4 regions of the Photobacterium panuliri genome follow, and region 3 is predicted to be linked to each of the others. Evidence: predicted binding sites of a transcription regulator. Region 3 holds the regulator's gene; each other region holds the start of a gene.

Region 1 (4,562 bases), 1.2 Mb from region 3:
TCTCTAGCGTTTGCTGCATGAAGCGCTGGCGCTGGAAAGCCGAGTCGTAATTGAGCGCGTTAAGCGGCATCAGGCTGTTTTGTTCGCTGAGGTAATTGAATAGCGAAGGTGACGACGAAATGACAATATCGATGTCATGGTCGTTCTGTTCGAGGAGCCTGAGCCCCGCGACCTCACGTCGGTGGAGGATCGTGAAGGTCATTGAGGGATGCTCTTCCTTGAATTTTGCCAACAGTGGCTGAAGCGATTCTAGGGTAAAAGTCGTCAGGACGATCAGTTGGTTGTTAGGCTTGGCAAAACAAGAAGCCGATAGGAAACACACGGCAATAAGCAGAAATCGTATCATGTTCAAGTCGCCAGACAGGGATAGGGCTTGTATATACTAACCAAAAGTGTGGGATAACAGAGAGTAGGAATTCGATCGTATCAAATTATTGATGATTTAGTCGCTTTTTACGACAAGTGATTCTTTTGATGGGTCATTTTTGACTCTGTATTTTTGTTTTTATCGTGAGGGATCACATTTTTGTTATTGGTATTGGGCAAATAAAAAACCGGTGCTATGCACCGGTTTGGGCTTTGGCCAAATGCAAATTAAGCATTCATAATCTGCTGAATTTCGCTGACTGACAAGTGATACTGGCGCGGGCAGTTGCGCCATGTTTGCAGCATGCGACGGTATTTGTCCAGCATCGGTACCTGGCTGTTGAACATGTGCTCAGTCTTGTCGAATTGTGGGTACAGCCCTTCGTCTTCGGTCAGGAAGCGAACGTAGTGTACTAGCTGGGCTTCGGTTGCGGCATCAAAGCCAAGGAAGTTCAGGCGGCGCTGGTCAACTTGCTGTTGCTTGTCGGCATCCAGCATTTTGTAGGATTCCTGCATCGCGTGGTACATTTCCATAAAGTCGATAACCTGGCGGCAATCTTGCTCAGGCAGGTCGCCGAAATCTTTGGCGAGCTCGCGCATTTGTAGTCCGTATCCGCGTTCCACGATCGTTTGAAGGCGACGGTACTTTTCTGCATTTTCCGGTGTCAGTTTTGACATCAGGTAGTACTGGTTAGAGAGGATCAGGCGTTGCGCGTTTGTCATTTCCATAATGATAGGCCTTTAATATTTATTGAGCTGGATTGAGATTAGCAGGTTGGTTACAAAAAAAATTGATCTGGTTACGACTTGCCGACTCTTTTTTGCCAAAAAACACTAATCGGACAAACTCTGTCCAGAAGTGCAGGCATTAGTGGCTCTAGCAATCTATTACCCATAGTTATTACATGGGATTATGCCTGCTACGGGTAGGGTTATCTGTTCTGAGGCACGAAATGCCAGTGCCAGTTTTATTGGGTGGGGGACTGGCTTTTTTAACGCGGGAAAAGGCGAAATTGTGCTTTTAGGATGAGGTTGGAATGGCGTGCCGATAATGGCGATAACAGCCGTTGTTGCACCTCGAGCCTGCGAGGATAGGGATATTTGCGGTAACAAACAAACGATATGGTGTTTTTTTCTGCGGTTGGTGCGGGGTATCTTGCACTTACCGGGCGGAGTCCTTACTCTCCTCCCGCTAATATTGCACGAATATTTCGTGCCCACTCGCAAATTGCGCGAGAATCCCCGTTTTTTTCATTCATACGAACAAAATGCTGCTGGGAAGCAAGGATTCAAAGCAGAAGGAAAACGAGTGCATTGGGTGCCTGTTTTATTGCAGGCTGAAGTGTACCTAGGTTGTATTTCCGGTGCTTTGATTTGATCGATAGCCTGTTGTGATAGCAAAGGGCTGGAGACAGTACGCCTAATTGTTTTTATGAGTAATCTATGCAAGTTCTTTCTAGCCTGATCGGTATTGTGCTACTGATCGCTTTGGCTTTCCTGCTCTCCGAGCGACGTAATCGTATTAATTGGCGTACCGTTTTCGGGGCTTTGGCCATCCAAATGACGTTTGCCGCGATTGTGCTGTATAGCCCGTTTGGCCGTGAAGCCTTATCCTCATTTTCTGACAGTGTCCAGCAAGTGATCAATTACAGCCATGACGGGATCAGTTTCCTCTTTGGCGGTTTGGTCTCTGACCGTATGTTCGAACTGTTCGGTGGCGGCGGTTTTGTGTTAGCCCTGCGGGTACTGCCGGTCGTGGTGTTCTTTTCCGCATTGGTCTCGGTGCTTTATTATCTGGGTATCATGCAGTTCATTGTTAATACCCTTGGCCGAGCACTGTCTCGCCTGCTAGATACAAGTCGCCCGGAGTCGATCTCGGCTACTGCCAATATCTTTTTGGGTATTTCCGAAGCGCCTCTGACGATCCGACCTTATCTGTCGACCATGACCCGCTCACAATTGTTTGCGGTGATGGTTGGTGGCATGGCATCGGTAGCGGGTTCGGTACTGGTGGGGTATGCCCAGATGGGGATCCCGCTAGAGTATCTTCTGGCCGCGTCGTTCATGGCAGCACCGGCTGGCCTGATGATGGCCAAGCTGATGATCCCAGAGACTGAAGATACCAGCACATGTACCGGCGATAATAGCGAAGATGAGGATCGTCCGGCCAATGCCATTGATGCCGCCGCTCAGGGGGCGACACAGGGAATGCGGGTGGCACTGAATATCGGTGCGATGTTGCTGGCATTCGTGGGCCTTATTGCAATGATCAACGGGATGCTATCACTGGTTGGTGGTTGGTTCGGGATGCCGCAATTGAGCCTTGATTTGGTCTTCGGCTACTTGTTCTTGCCATTTGCCTATATGGCCGGGATTTGGGATTTTGACGCCGCACAGCAAATGGCGGTGATTTTCGGTACCAAAACGACCATCAACGAGTTTGTCGCCTTCTCTCAGTTGGCACCATTGATTACCAGTGGGGCGCTAGAGCCTCGTGTGGAAGCGATTATTGCGTTTGCGTTGTGTGGCTTTGCGAACTTTGGTTCGATTGCGGTGATGCTGGGCAGTATGGGGATGATGGCACCGAACCGTTATCATGAGATAGCCACTCTGGGCGTACGCTCGTTGGTGGCGGCAACCCTCGCCAACTTGCTCAACGCGACGGTGGCAGGATTGTTTATCAGCCTCGCCGTGTAATTGTTTTAGATAGAGAAAACGCCAGCAGTTGCTGGCGTTTTTTTTTACGTTATCGATGCGTGGTAACGCGTGTTTTAGCTTAGGCCAATGATGTTGCCGTCTTCGTCCAAATCCAGAGCCAGATAAGCCGGCTTTTCAGGTAATCCAGGCATGGTCATTACGTTGCCGCATAGGGCATAGACGAAACCGGCCCCAGCGCAGAGTTTGAGCTCGCGGATCGGAACGATGAAATCGCGAGGAGCCCCTTTCTGGGCCGGGTCATGGCTGATGGAAAGGGGGGTCTTGGCCATACAAACCGCAAGGTTGTCGTGGCCTTGAGCCTTGAACTGGGCAAGTTGCTGCTTGGCAAGTTCGGAGAGTTCGACCCCTCGGCCGCCGTAGCCGACTTCGGCAACGGTCATCAGCTTTTCTTCCAGCGTTTGTGACAGGTTATAGAGCGGCTTGAAGTTGGCGGGTTGCTGGCAGGCACGAACGACAGCGTCGGCCAGCTCTACGGCCCCTTCGCCACCCTTGCCAAAGGCCTCGCTAATCGCCACCTCTACAGGGGTAGCAAATTGCTCGCCTTCAATCATGCGCTTTAGGGTCGTCAGTTCTTGTTCTGTATCCTGCGGGAAGCGGTTGATCGCCACCACAACAGGCACCCCATAGCGGGCGGCATTGTTGATGTGCCATTTTAGATTGGCAAAACCGGCATCCAGAGCTTTGCTGTCAGGTTCGAAGATCGCATCTGGCAGTGCTTGTCCCGGGCGGAGATCGTAGAGACCCGAGTTGGCTTTTAGGCCGCGCAGGGTGGCAACGACAACGGCACAGTCCGGCCCGCGACCGGCTTGCTGGGCCTTGATATTACAGGCTTTCTCAAAGCCCATATCCGAGCCAAAGCCGCCTTCGGTTACGGTGAAATCGGCCAGCTTCAGGGCAATACGATCGGCAATGATCGACGAGTTGCCGTGGGCAATATTGGCAAATGGGCCGGCATGGATCAGCGTCGGTACCCCTTCGAGCGTTTGCATCAGGGTCGGCTCGATAGCCTCGCACATGGTGACAGCCATCGCCCCTGCTACTTGCAGATCCTCGGCAGTGACAGGGTTGCCGTCAAGATCATAGGCCAGTACGACACGACCGATGCGCTGGCGCATGTCAGCCAGATCATGCGACAGGGCCAGGATGGCCATCAGCTCGGAGGCCGCCGAGATCTCAAATCCGTCCTCACGTTCGATTCCGTTGATATCTTTGCCGGGCTCGTTTTTGCCGACAGTGATCATTCGTAGGGCACGATCATTATGATCCATGACTCGCTTCCAGACGATACGGTTGATATCGATGCGCAGGGCTTTTAGTCCCGTTTTTTCGCTGAAGGCTTCATAGCCGTGGCGCTGTTCATGGTAGAGGCGCGCATCCAGTGCGGCAGCGGCAAGGTTATGGGCGGCCGTAACAGCATGGATATCGCCCGTTAGGTGGAGGTTGAGTTTCTCCATCGGCGCAACTTGGCTGTAGCCGCC
Region 2 (4,562 bases), 1.6 Mb from region 3:
CGGAGGAAAAGGACGGACGCCTGTACACCATCACGGTGCGCCTGACGACCAAAGGACGGATCCATCTGGCCAACATCATGCGCCGGATCCGGGTCATGCCGAACGTCGTCCGGGTATCTCGACAGAAAAACTGACACTGTGGTCTGCCGCTGCAGGCTCGCAAAGCAATACACAAACGCCCGCTAACGGGCGTTTTCTTTAGGTAGAAAACAATGACTCCAGAGCGATTCCAGCGTATCCACGAGGTACTTGCCACCCGCCAGCCCGACCTGACCGTGTGCATGGAGGAGGTCCACAAGCCCAACAACGTCTCGGCCATCATCCGTACCGCCGATGCCGTCGGGGTTCACAAAGTTCATGCCGTCTGGCCAAAATCAAACATGCGGGTACTCAGCAACACCTCGGCCGGCGCCCGCAACTGGGTCGAGCTCGATGTCCACGATTCCATGATCGACGCCGTAAGCAGCCTCAAGGCACAGGGCATGCAGGTACTGGCAACCAACCTGTCAGACACCGCGATTGATTTCCGCGAAGTCGACTACACCAAGCCAACGGCCATCATCCTCGGCGGCGAGAAGAACGGGATCACCCCGGAAGCATTGGCGATGGCCGATCAGGACATCATCATCCCGATGGTCGGCATGGTCCAGTCGCTCAATGTCTCGGTCGCCAGCGCACTGATCCTTTACGAAGCACAGCGCCAGCGGCAAAATGCTGGAATGTACCAGCGCGAGCGCACCCAATTGCCGGACGAGACCGTCCACCGAATCCTGTTCGAGCGCGGTCACCCGGTATTGGCCAAGGTCGCCAAGCGCAAGGGGCTAGCCTACCCGCCGCTGGATGCCGACGGCCAAATCGATGCCGACGAGCAGTGGTGGGCCGCAATCCAGGCCATCGAACCCAAAAAACGCAAGTAACCGACACGGACATCCCATAGCATGAGCGGACAACTACTCGATACCATCGCCCTGACCGAACTTTCCGGGGTCGGGGCCAAAATGGCAGAAAAACTGCACAAAATCGGTCTGGTGACGATTCAGGATCTCCTGTTCCACCTGCCGCTCCGCTATGAGGACCGTACCCGGATCTGGCCGATCGGCAGTGCGATGCCCGGCCAGTACCTGACCGTTCAAGGCGAGGTGCTCCACAGCAACATCAGCTTCGGCAAGCGCAAGATGCTGACCGTCAAAATCGGCGACCAGACCGGCACGGCGACCCTGCGTTTTTTCAATTTCAACGCCGCAATGAAAAATAGCCTTGCCGACGGCAAGCAGGTCAAGGCCTACGGCGAGCTCAAGCGCGGCCAGTACGGGCTGGAGATCATCCACCCCGATTACAAGGTCTTCTCTGAGCCAACCGAGCTCAGCGTCGAGGAGACCCTGACCCCGGTCTACCCGACCACCGACGGCCTGCGCCAGCTGACCCTGCGCAACCTCACCGATCAGGCCCTGCGCCTGCTCGACCGGGCCGCGGTGCGCGAACTGCTGCCGGAGGGGCTCTACGACCGCCAAATGACACTGGCCGAGGCGCTGCACATCATGCACCGCCCGACCCCGGACGTCTCCCTCGACCAGCTCGAGGCCGGCAAGCACCCCGCCCAGCAGCGCCTGATCCTCGAAGAGCTCTTGGCCCAGAACCTCTCGATGCTGGCAGTTCGCAGCAAGGGCCAGCAACATGCCGCTTGGCCTCTGGCAACCTCCGATAACCTAAAGCAGCAACTGCTCGGCAGCCTGCCGTTCAGCCCAACGGGAGCCCAGCAGCGGGTCGTGGCCGATATCGAACAGGATCTTGCCCGCCCCCATCCGATGATGCGGCTGGTGCAGGGTGACGTTGGCTCAGGCAAAACGCTGGTTGCGGCACTGGCGGCACTGCGCGCCATAGAACATGGCTTTCAGGTGGCCCTGATGGCCCCGACCGAACTGTTGGCCGAGCAGCATGCCAGCAACTTTGCCAGTTGGCTCAACCCGCTCGGGATCGAGGTCGGCTGGCTGGCCGGCAAGCTCAAGGGCAAGGCCCGCGACAGCGAGCTGGCCCGCATCGAAAGCGGCGAGGCCAAAATGGTGGTCGGCACCCACGCCCTGTTTCAGGAGCAGGTTGTCTTTGCCAACCTCGCACTGGTCATCATCGATGAACAACACCGCTTCGGCGTCCACCAGCGACTCGAGCTGCGCGAAAAAGGGGCCAACGAAGGCCGCTACCCGCACCAGCTGATCATGACCGCGACCCCGATCCCGCGCACGCTGGCGATGACCGCCTATGCCGATCTCGAAACCTCGGTCATTGACGAGCTGCCGCCGGGACGGACCCCGATCCAAACCGTGGCGCTGCCGGACTCACGCCGGGCGGACATCATCAACCGGATCCGTGCCGCCTGCCTCGACGAGGGCCGTCAGGCCTACTGGGTCTGCACCCTGATCGACGAGTCAGAAGTCTTAGAGGCCCAGGCCGCTTCCGATACTGCCGCCGAGCTCACCGCCCAGCTACCGGAGCTCAAGATCGGGCTGGTCCACGGCCGGATGAAACCGGCAGAAAAACAGACCATCATGCAGCAATTCAAAGACGGCGAGCTCCACTTGCTGGTCGCCACCACGGTGATCGAAGTCGGGGTCGACGTGCCCAATGCCAGCCTGATGGTCATTGAAAACCCGGAGCGGCTCGGCCTTGCCCAGCTCCACCAGCTCCGTGGCCGGGTCGGCCGAGGCAAGGTTGCCAGCCACTGTGTCCTGCTCTACCGCGCCCCGCTATCTAAAACGGCCCAGAAGCGCCTCGGCGTACTGCGCGAGAGCAGCGACGGCTTCGTGATTGCCCAGCGCGATCTGGAGATCCGTGGCCCGGGCGAGCTGCTGGGCACCAAACAGACCGGTATTGCCGAATTCAAGGTCGCCGATCTGGTTCGCGACCAACACCTGATCCCGCAGGTCCAGAAGCTGGCCCGCTACCTCCACGACCACTATCCGGCCAATGCCAAGGCGATTATCGACCGCTGGCTGGGCCAGCGCGAAAACTACTCCAACGCCTGATCCCCCTTATCAAGCCAGCTGCCTATGGCAGTTGGCTCTTCCGCACCTTCTTCGTGCTACTGATAAAAAACAGCGCAAACGTTTGCTTTTTGGTTGTGGATCACTAAAATAGCGGCCAACCCAACTAGCCACCGCCACTCTCGGTGCATCGCCCGGATCTGACTAACAGCAATCACAGAGCATTATCCGGCCTGCACACCCTACCGCCCATTCAGCGCGGATAGACGGGAATACCGGCGAACAATCAGGAAACCACCGGCCATGACACGCCAGCACAGTGCCATTGATACACCCCAGAAATCGGATCTGATCTACCGTCTCGAAGACCGCCCGCCGCTGCCACAGACCCTGTTTGCCGCCGCCCAGCACCTACTCGCGATGTTCGTCGCCGTGATCACCCCCTCGCTGATCATCTGCCAGGCCCTCGGCCTGCCAGCCAGCGATACCAACACCATCGTCAGCATGTCGCTGTTTGCCTCCGGCGTTGCCTCTTTCATCCAAATCCGAACCTTCGGCCCGGTCGGCTCGGGGCTGCTGTCCATCCAAGGAACCAGCTTCAATTTCCTCGGTCCGATTATCGGGGCTGGCCTCGCACTCAAGGCAGGCGGCGCGGATATCCCGACCATGATGGCGGCCATCTTCGGCACTATCCTGTTTGCCTCGCTGACCGAAGTGCTGATCTCTCGGGTTCTCCAGCATGCCCAGCGTGTCATCACCCCGCTGGTCTCGGGGATCGTGGTAACCCTGATCGGCCTGACCCTAATCCAAATCGGCCTGACATCGATGGGCGGCGGCTATGCTGCTATCGAGGGCGGCACCTTCGGCAGCCTCGACAACCTAATGCTGGCCGGCACCGTGCTCGGCCTGATTGTCCTGCTCAACCGGGTCAAGAACCCTTACCTGCGGGTCTCGTCGATTGTCATCGCGATGGCGGCAGGTACCCTACTGGCATCGCTCATGGGCATGGTAGACACCACCCGGATGGCCGAGTCCGATTTCATCGCTATCCCGCTGCCGATGCAGTACGGCCTCGGGTTTGACTGGGGCCTGCTGTTCCCGCTAATCATCGTCTTTGCCATCACCTCGCTCGAGGCTATCGGCGATATCACCGCGACCTCGGAAACCTCCGAGCAGCCAGTCGCCGGCCCGGTCTACATGAAACGGATCAAAGGCGGGGTACTGGCCGACGGCATCAACTCCGCCGTGGCCGCTATTCTCAACAGCTTCCCGAACTCCACCTTCAGCCAGAACAACGGCATCATCCAGCTGACCGGCGTCGCCAGCCGCTACATCGGCTACTTCGTCGCGGGCATGCTGGTACTGCTCGGCTTGTTCCCCGGGGTTGCCAATCTGGTCCAGCTGATCCCCGAGCCGGTACTGGGCGGAGCTACCATCGTGATGTTCGGCACCATTGCCGCCTCAGGCGTCCGCATTATCTCGCGCTGCAAGCTCGACCGCCGCGCCATCCTGATCATGGCCCTGTCGTTCTCGATGGGACTGGGGATCGCCCAGAAACCGGAAATCCTCCAGTTCATGCCGGAT
Region 3 (4,562 bases):
AGGGAATTTATAATTAATGGAATATAAATAAATCTTAATTATTATTAACGGGTTTAATGGTTTTATTAATAGGAATAAATAAAAAAAGAGACCCGAAGGTCTCTTTCTAAATTCTGTTTATTAATACCTAAATTAGTTTAGGTCATTCAAAAGTTGTTGACGGCGTTCTGGTGGAATAACTGTCCAGTGTCTGCCGCTGATTGCGCCTTCTAGTTGCCATAGCATATCGATGGCTAGGCTGCCGCTGTGTGTGGCTTGTAGGGCTTTAAACGCATTGATTGAGCCAGCATTTTTTAGCTCTTCAATGGTAGCGATGCCTGCTTTCTTCAGCATACGCTCGTTGGCTAGGCGCAGGTTTGGTAGATCTTTGATGCGCTCTGGGCCTGTGGTTGTCTTGGTGACTTTATCAACTTGAGCTGCCTCAAGTGATTGTTTTGCATGCTCTAGAATTTTTTCTGGTTGCTGCCACCATTCTTCAGGAATGGCATAGTGCTTGGTAACAACAGGAAAGCCACGCTTTTTATAAATATATGGTTCTAAGCCTGCGTCTTTGAATCCAGTTTCATTAGAAGCATTAGCACGCAGGTGAAGTTTATTATTTACGACTAGCGCGAACATCGTTTCGCCGGAAAAAATACCATAACCACCAAACATAGAACGTGATTTGATATTACCAAAACATTGGAATAGTCGTAATGAGTCTTTAAGTACTGGTTTGTCCATGTGTCTTCTCTGTAAATAAGTTAGAAGTCACCAAACAACAGAGCGTGGAGAAAGAATAGCAAAGATACACAACTGGTTATGTCAGACAATAGCGAATATTTTCTGAAATGATGATTGCTATATCCATCGGCAACCCCGCTACCTTAAGTTGAATAAAAAATAGGGATATATTCAGCTCTTAGGCCGGAAGCTTTGCGTCCCTACCTTTCGATAGGTTTGCCTTGTTCGTGACCTGGTAAGAATATCATTAGTTGATAAATTTGAACTTGCTCCCAATTTTGGTTTTGTGATCCTTGTCACATATTTTCATTCAGATGGCTGATAAAGGCAACGCATTTTTGATTTTCGTTCGATAAGTATCGGTCAAAATTGTAAAAAAAGCCGGCCTATGGTAGGCCAGCTTCTTGTATTGTCATCAGATTGTGTGACGTGTAATTAGTTGAGTTTCTTCACTGATTTTCGCTCAACCAGTTCAGGAGTCATCTCGAACACTTGGTGTGCATGTTCTTTGTCTTTTACGCGATGCATCAAAATCTCAACAGCACTTTTGCCCAATCGACGCTTTGGCTGGTGGATTGTGGTCAATGGTGGTGAAAAGTAAGGTGCTAGATCGATATTGTCGTAACCAATGATAGAGATATCATCCGGTATACGGATTCCTGCTTGTTGGAAGGTACTGATCAGACCCATCGCCATGATGTCGTTGAAACAGAAGATAGCAGTTGGACGTTCTTCCATTGCGATTAAGGCATTTGCTGCGACAACGGCAGATTCACACTCGAAGTCACCTTCCAGAATCCAATCTTCGTTGACAGGCAAATTCGCTTCGTTCATTGCCTTGCGGAAACCTTTAAGGCGATCGCGGCAAGCAGCCTTTTCGCTGTGGCCTGTCAGGCAACCAATTTTCTTGTGACCATGCTCAATGAAGTATTTAGTCGCTACATAGCCACCAAGTTCTGCATTGTCTTGGATCTTATCTGTATGTGGGCTCTCTGGACCCCAGTCCATGATAACCATTGGTAGATCTTTTTGGCGCTCTAACAGTGCAAGCAGTTTTTCGTCCAGATCAGAACACATGACCAACAGGCCATCTACGCGTTTTTCAGCCAGCATTCGCAGATAGTCGCGCTGCTTGTCGAGGTTTCCTTCGGTATTACAAAGGATAAGTGTGTAACCCTGACCATAGCAGTACTCTTCAACGCCGTGGACAACTTCAGCGAAGAATGGGTTGGTTGACTTGGTTACCAGCATACCGATAGTGCGAGTTGTGTTGCACTTCAAGCTTCGCGCAACGGCACTCGGTGCATAGTTAAGCTCGTCAACGGCTTCCAAGACTTTTTTCTGTGTTGCTTCTGCGACGAAGCGAGTTTTGTTGATTACGTGAGAGACGGTGGTCGTTGAAACACCAGCCAAACGCGCAACATCTTTAATCGTTGCCATAGTTATTCTTCTAATAAGATAGAGGTCAGAGGACCTAACTGAAAGCTTTACCCAAAAGAGTAGTGAACTTATCCACATCTGCTGTAATTACAGTTCACTATTCTATTGAGTACAGCGAGTAGAAACAGCTAAAGCCGCATCACAAAGGGCGGCATAGCTCGTCGTTCTGATCGACGTATAGAATAGCGTAACAAGCAACGCACTGTTAGTTTGCACCGTGTAATCGCTTGCGTTCACATTTTACCGAGTGTGGATAAGAGTGCAATAATTCTTATCGAAGAAATGAAAAAATCTTGATGGCGGTCATCATTTCTATCCGTGAGGCTTATGATATTACAATGGGATAGCCATAAACAGGATGGGGCATGACCGATACCCGCCAACCATAGACACGTTCAATATTGCTACTGGTTAGGACTTGGTCAGCGTTTCCATCTGCTTGGATACGACCGTGGTTCATAATCACCAATCGATCGGCATACTGTGAGGCCAAATTTAGGTCATGAATGACCACAACAACGGCAGCGCCAGATTTGGCCATGTCTTTGGCTACCTGCAAAGTATTGTGCTGGTGGGCAAGATCAAGCGCCGATGTCGGTTCGTCAAGCATCAGTATACATTGATGGCCAGCTTCGCTGAGCTGGGTCAATACCCGAGCAAAATGCACGCGCTGTTTTTCCCCGCCTGAAAGGCTAGGGTAAAGTCGGTGGGCAAGGTGGTTGACATCGACCCGTGTCATGGATGCTTCTGCAACGGCCTGGCATTTTGTATTGGGTAGATCAAGTGGCATACCGCCGAGCTGTACGACCTCCTGTGCGGAAAAGGCAAAAGTCAGGCCGCTGTGTTGTGGCAATACGCCAAGATGCCTAGCCAGTGTTTTGGGTGACCATTGCTCACGTAGATGATCGAAGTAGTACGTTTTGCCGCCTGCCTCTATTTCCCCGCAAAGCACTTTTAGCAAGGAGCTTTTCCCCGCACCGTTAGGCCCGAGCAGGGCGGTTAGCTCACCGCTTCGTAGCTGAATGGAAAAGTTCTCCAGCAGCGTTTTCCCGCCAAGTGATAGGTTTAAGTTACGGGCATCTATCGCAATTGGGAGATGGGGCGATGGGGTCGTCATGACATTCTCCCTTTTTGTTGAGTTAGCAAGATAATAAAGAACGGAGCCCCCAGAATAGCGGTGATGATGCCGACGGGTAGCTCTGCGGGAGCGGCAGCTATACGTGCAAGCATATCGGCAACCAGCAGGATTAATGCCCCGATGAGCGCTGATAGTGGGAGCAGCGTTTTATGGTTGGGGCCAGCCAGTATTCGCCCAATATGGGGGACGATAAGGCCGACAAAGCCAATAACCCCTGTCAGAGAGACGGCAATACCGACACCTGCCGCACACAGAAGAATCAAGCGACGTTTTAGCTGTTGCACATTAATGCCGAGGTGTTTGGCTTCTGCTTCACCTAGTAATAGGGCGTTGATGCCATTCGCATCGCGGTAAAATAACGTCAGAAGTGTGGTAAGAGTGGCAAAAGCCAGACCGATCCCCGGCCATGTTGCGCCGGCCAGCGAGCCCATACTCCATAAAGAGAGATCGCGCAGAGCCTGATCATCGGCAAAGTAGTTCATCAACCCCAGTGCGGCACCTGAAAGCGCACCGATGGCCACACCTGCAAGTAGCATGACAGTAACGGATGTTCCATTTTTATCTGTGCCTAATTGATAGACGAGATAGGTGCTTACCGCGCCGCCTATGAAGGCGAAAACAGGAACCGTTCCCAGTGTAAGCAGCAGAGGGTATGAGGCGACAAGGGGAGCAAAAACGACGATGGCAATTGCGGCACCAAGGCTGGCTCCCCCCGAAACCCCGATTATGCCAGGGTCAGCCAGCGGGTTACGAAAAAGCCCCTGCATCACGGCGCCGCATAACGCCAAAATCGCGCCAATAGCCATTCCCAAGAGGGTTCTTGGCAAGCGGATTTGATGAATAACAATGTCAATGTGCGCGGGCAGGTTGGTATCCCACGGGGCGAGAGCCTTGACGCTATCGGAAAAGGATATCGCCATCGGGCCGACCACCATTGAGGTGATGATGGCAAGCGCGAGTAAACAAAGGCCGGAAGGAAAGAGAATGCCGGCCGATAGTCGTTTTAAATGCATAGTAAGTACTGCTGGCCTATGCCAAGGTGATAATTAGTTAGGGTAAAAAACGCGGTTAAGACGTTCAGCTTCGCTAAGGCTCTTGAGACCAAGACCGCCAATTAAAGCGGTACCATCAATGGTTGCCAGCGCCTTGTTTTGGCCCGCAGGGGTAGCCGCAAGTAGAGGCATTTTTTTAATCAACTCATCCACTGAACCGAGGCTGTGCATGGTGCGCGAACTAAGCAAAATAATGTCTGGCTGCATTT
Region 4 (4,562 bases), 600 kb from region 3:
CGGTCTTAGCTTATTTTTCCAGCTTGGCAATTTCCTCACCAAACTCGCGAATATCTTCAAAGCTGCGGTAAACCGATGCGAATCGGATATAGGCAACCTTGTCGAGTTCCTTGAGCGCTTCCATCACCAAGTTACCCACCATTTCCGATGGAACCTCCCGCTCGCCGGTTGCCCGCAGCTGGGATTTAATATTGTTGATAGCCCGCTCGATATCGTCGGTGCTGACCGGCCGCTTTTCCAGCGCGCGCTGAATTCCGCCGCTCAGTTTGTCTTCGTTAAACGGTTCGCGGTTACCATTGGTCTTGATTACCCTTGGCATCACCAACTCCGCCGTCTCGAACGTGGTATAACGCTCGTTACACGCCAAACACTGGCGACGGCGACGCACCTGATGACCATCAGCCACCAGACGCGAATCGATAACTTTGGTGTCGTTTGCACCACAAAAAGGACAGTGCATCTTGCCTCCTCTCTTTCGATACCCCAGTGTAACCCATTTCAATCCCTTATGGCGTTTTTTCAAATGAAAAACTACCGCCTGCCAGCGCGTAAATAGGCGTCGACCGCTTTCAAAACAAAAAAGGCCGGCCCAACGGCCAGCCCTCTATTTTGATGCGCCATGACTGGCGCAAAACACAATTAAGCGTACACAGGAAGGCGCTTACAGATATCCAGCACCTTGGCCTTGGTCGCCTCAATCACTTCTGGCTTGTCGATGTTGTCCATCACATCACACATCCAACCAGCTAGCTGCTTGGCATCTTCCGCCGTAAAGCCACGGCGTGTAATCGACGGTGTACCAACACGAATACCCGACGTCACAAACGGACTGCGCGGATCATTCGGTACACTGTTTTTGTTCACGGTGATGTTGGCAGCACCCAACGCGGCATCAGCTTCTTTGCCGGTGATCCCCTTGTCGATCAAATCCACAAGGAACAGGTGGTTCTCGGTACCGCCAGAGACGATCTTGTAACCGCGCTCGATGAACTCACCCGCCATGACCTTGGCGTTCTCAACAACACGCGCCTGATACTCTGCAAACTCAGGCTCCATCGCCTCTTTGAATGCCACAGCCTTAGCGGCGATCACATGCATCAGCGGGCCACCCTGACCACCAGGGAAAACAGCCGAATTCAGCTTCTTATATAGGTCTTCACCGCCATTAGACAGGATCAAGCCACCACGAGGGCCGGCCAGTGTCTTGTGGGTAGTGGTGGTCACGACATGGGCATGCGGCACAGGCGTCGGGTAAACTCCCGCAGCAACCAGACCCGCAACGTGAGCCATATCGACAAAGAAATACGCGCCGATCTTGTCAGCGATTTCACGCATACGTTTCCAATCAACGATCTGCGAATAAGCAGAGAAACCGCCAATAATCATCTTAGGCTTGTGCTCAAGCGCCAACGCTTCGACTTCTGCGTAGTCAATCTGGCCATCGGCATCAATGCCGTAAGGAATAACGTTATACAGCTTGCCCGAAAAATTCACCGGTGAACCGTGGGTCAGGTGGCCACCGTGTGCCAGACTCATACCCAACACAGTGTCGCCTGCATTCAAAAGCGCCATGTACACCGCGTTATTGGCCTGTGAGCCAGAGTGCGGCTGAACGTTGGCATACTCAGCACCAAAAAGCTGGCAAGCACGGTCAATGGCCAGTTGCTCAGCCTTATCCACGAACTCACAGCCGCCGTAGTAGCGCTTACCCGGGTAGCCCTCGGCATACTTGTTGGTGAGCTGGGAACCCTGTGCTTCCATTACTCGAGGACTGGTATAGTTCTCAGAGGCAATCAGCTCAATATGCTCTTCCTGACGCGCAGTTTCTTCCTGAATAGCTGCATATAGTTCAGCGTCATAATCGGCAATGTTCATGTCGCGTTTTAGCATCTGTATCTCCTGACTCAGATTGTTCTCAAACCCATTTGTTAACAGGAGCGAACTTACCCTGCCACTGTTACCAAAAGACGGTAAACACACATTTCTGGCACAAATATGAAAAAACGGAAAGCTAGGCGCCACGTGGACGCAAACGTTTTCGTTGCACCGGTAGATAACGTCGTATTTTACAGAATTTGATCTAAATCAGATAGTCCCTAATGTGATTTTTTATTGGCATTTATTTCAATATGGGGATGAATTGTTTTCAATTTGTTCTAGATTCAGCCAGCCGATAACACATACCGAGACAAGTCACACCGACAATTATTTTTTTACAACTGCGGAAATAAAATTGTACAGCGCCAACAAGGGCAATTCGACGCCCCCTCTGCGCACATATTACGTTCACCAGTATCATAGCCCGGTCAATCATAAGGAGCGTTGTCTTGAGCGGTATCCCCCATTCTCACAAAGAAAATCTCATTGCTATTTTGACCGGTACTTTCGTGGTTTCTCAGGGGGTATTCTTCCTCCAGCAAGCCAATTTGCTAACCGGCGGCACCACGGGCCTTGCCCTGCTACTGAGCCAGTTTGTTGACTTGAGTTTCGGCCAACTTTACTTCATGGCCAATACCCCGTTCTACCTGATGGCATGGTTTAGAATGGGACGCAGCTTCGCGCTGACCAGCATCCTTTCCGGCGGACTGGTTTCGATCATCACAGACAACCTCCACCACGTATTGGAAATCAGCCGACTCGAGCCGCTCTACTGCGCGGTGATCGGCGGTATACTCATGGGACTGGGTATGCTGATCCTGTTCCGCCACAAAACCAGCCTCGGCGGCTTCAACGTCCTGGTACTGTACCTACAAGAGAAATTCGGGTGGTCGGCCGGCAAACTGCAGATGGGCATTGACCTGACCATCCTGACTGCCTCGTTCTTCTTGGTCAGCCCAATGATTCTGCTCTATTCGGTGATCGGGGCGTTCATGCTCAACCTGGTACTGGCCATGAACCACAAGCCCGGCCGCTACGTCGGCAACGTCGGCAACGTCAAGCAACAAGCCGAAGCGTAAGCAATTAACCATAATAAAAAAGCGTGCTCCATGAGCACGCTTTTTTGTATCCAGCACGGTGTACGCATAAATGAGTACTTCCGATGCAGACTGAGAGTGAAACGGCAACGTCATAACGAGCTTTAGATAGCGTCCTCGTCTTCCTCGCCAGTCCGAATACGCACCACACGCTCCACATCGAACATAAAGATCTTGCCGTCACCGATTTTACCGGTTTGCGCGGTTTCGATGATGGTATCGACGCATTGGTCTGCGACTTCGTCTGAGACGACAATTTCCAATTTCACTTTGGGTAGGAAATCGACCATATACTCAGCGCCACGGTATAACTCGGTGTGCCCTTTCTGGCGGCCAAACCCTTTGACTTCGGTCACTGTCATCCCGGTGATACCGACATCGGCAAGGGCTTCGCGAACATCATCAAGCTTGAATGGCTTAATAATGGCTTCTATTTTCTTCATTCTCGTCATCCTTAGCTGAGCTATGGCCTGGAGACCGGAGCATTGCTTGCCCTGCGGTACCATGACCTTTAAAGGGGCAAGTATAACAAATGGTTGATAGCCGGTTTAGTACTTTTCCTTGGGCAATACGACATCGGTGTCCATCATTTTCAGCAGCAGCATGACTGAGAACAGCATCACTGCACTGTTGCTTAACAGAATGACAAGTTGGCGGACTTCGGGGACAAATAACAGGGGCAGGAAGGGGATCAAGCTGTAACCAAAAAACAGAGTAACGGCTGGGATAAAGAAATAGAGCGGGATAAAACCCCAGCGGTGGGCTCGACACAGGCCAACGATCGCAAACACCCCTGACAACAGGATCAATGCTGTTACCATGCTCGGCACAACCCCGAGTTGCATGAAACTGAAAATAATCGCAAAACTGTCGGCATAGCGGAGCAAGCAGACAACGACCAAGGCGGCCAGCAACTGCGCGGCACGGTTTAATCCTTTGCGTGAATGATCCATATTATTCTCTCTTCCGTGAAAGTATTACGAATATGGTTAATAAAATAGGCGCACATTTTATGTGGCTATTACAATCTACACAATAACTATTTGAACATTTTTCGTTCAATGTCGAGCATAAACACGCGTTACGTGTACTGATATGCCGACAATCGTACTAGCCGTTCATTTTAACCAGCTCGACAAAGCCGCCTAGGGTTCTGACAACCCTAGTATTCACCTGAACGGATGGGCTGGGAGTGTCTTGGTAATGTCTATTTAACCACACGGCTTTAAACCCAAGCTGACTGGCGGCGGTGGCGTCATTATCGGGATGATTGCCGATATACCAGCATTGCTCGGCACTGAGTCCTGACTGGCGTAGGGCCTGCCGGAAAATATTGGGATGGGGCTTGGCATGGCCGACCTGCTCGGAGATCACCATGAACTGAAAATAATCACGAATAGCCATCTGCTTGAGTTTGGCTTCTTGATGGTAAGCGAAACCATTGGTGATAATCGCCATCGGCGCAACAGCCTTCAGGGCCTCCAAGGCTGGAAGCACATCAGGAAACAGACACCAATGCTGGCGATAGAGGGCATAGTACTCGGCCATCAGGCTGTCGGCCTCGCGAACCGTCAGCGGCCGCTGGAA

The links. Region 3 encodes PurR, which represses purine synthesis genes. Its sites were predicted from a motif close to TNANGNAAACGTTTNCNTNA; they were not measured.
Region 1: a site for PurR is predicted at 1,664-1,683, ahead of ACSF8X_RS13950 (NupC/NupG family nucleoside CNT transporter). Genes of this name have one in related genera too.
Region 2: a site for PurR is predicted at 3,091-3,110, ahead of ACSF8X_RS01235 (uracil-xanthine permease family protein). Genes of this name have one in related genera too.
Region 4: a site for PurR is predicted at 2,025-2,044, ahead of glyA (serine hydroxymethyltransferase). Genes of this name have one in related genera too.

Annotation. Positions count from the first base shown of each region.
Region 1 covers NZ_CP197192.1:3,074,498-3,079,059, reverse strand. The annotation lists gene ACSF8X_RS13960 (ABC transporter substrate-binding protein) at 1-346, opposite strand, end outside; gene ACSF8X_RS13955 (YfbU family protein) at 595-1,095, opposite strand; gene ACSF8X_RS13950 (NupC/NupG family nucleoside CNT transporter) at 1,810-3,063, shown strand; gene ACSF8X_RS13945 (formate--tetrahydrofolate ligase) at 3,138-4,562, opposite strand, start outside.
Region 2 covers NZ_CP197192.1:237,939-242,500, forward strand. The annotation lists gene spoT (bifunctional GTP diphosphokinase/guanosine-3',5'-bis pyrophosphate 3'-pyrophosphohydrolase) at 1-134, shown strand, start outside; gene trmH (tRNA (guanosine(18)-2'-O)-methyltransferase TrmH) at 213-917, shown strand; gene recG (ATP-dependent DNA helicase RecG) at 939-3,020, shown strand; gene ACSF8X_RS01235 (uracil-xanthine permease family protein) at 3,282-4,562, shown strand, end outside.
Region 3 covers NZ_CP197192.1:1,845,042-1,849,603, forward strand. The annotation lists gene ACSF8X_RS08570 (TfoX/Sxy family DNA transformation protein) at 133-723, opposite strand; cyclic di-GMP riboswitch class I at 849-954, opposite strand; gene purR (HTH-type transcriptional repressor PurR) at 1,159-2,163, opposite strand; gene ACSF8X_RS08580 (heme ABC transporter ATP-binding protein) at 2,489-3,280, opposite strand; gene ACSF8X_RS08585 (FecCD family ABC transporter permease) at 3,277-4,314, opposite strand; gene ACSF8X_RS08590 (heme/hemin ABC transporter substrate-binding protein) at 4,348-4,562, opposite strand, start outside.
Region 4 covers NZ_CP197192.1:1,243,925-1,248,486, reverse strand. The annotation lists gene nrdR (transcriptional regulator NrdR) at 11-460, opposite strand; gene glyA (serine hydroxymethyltransferase) at 640-1,890, opposite strand; gene ACSF8X_RS05910 (YitT family protein) at 2,328-2,957, shown strand; gene glnB (nitrogen regulatory protein P-II) at 3,080-3,418, opposite strand; gene ACSF8X_RS05900 (hypothetical protein) at 3,524-3,928, opposite strand; gene ACSF8X_RS05895 (HAD family hydrolase) at 4,086-4,562, opposite strand, start outside.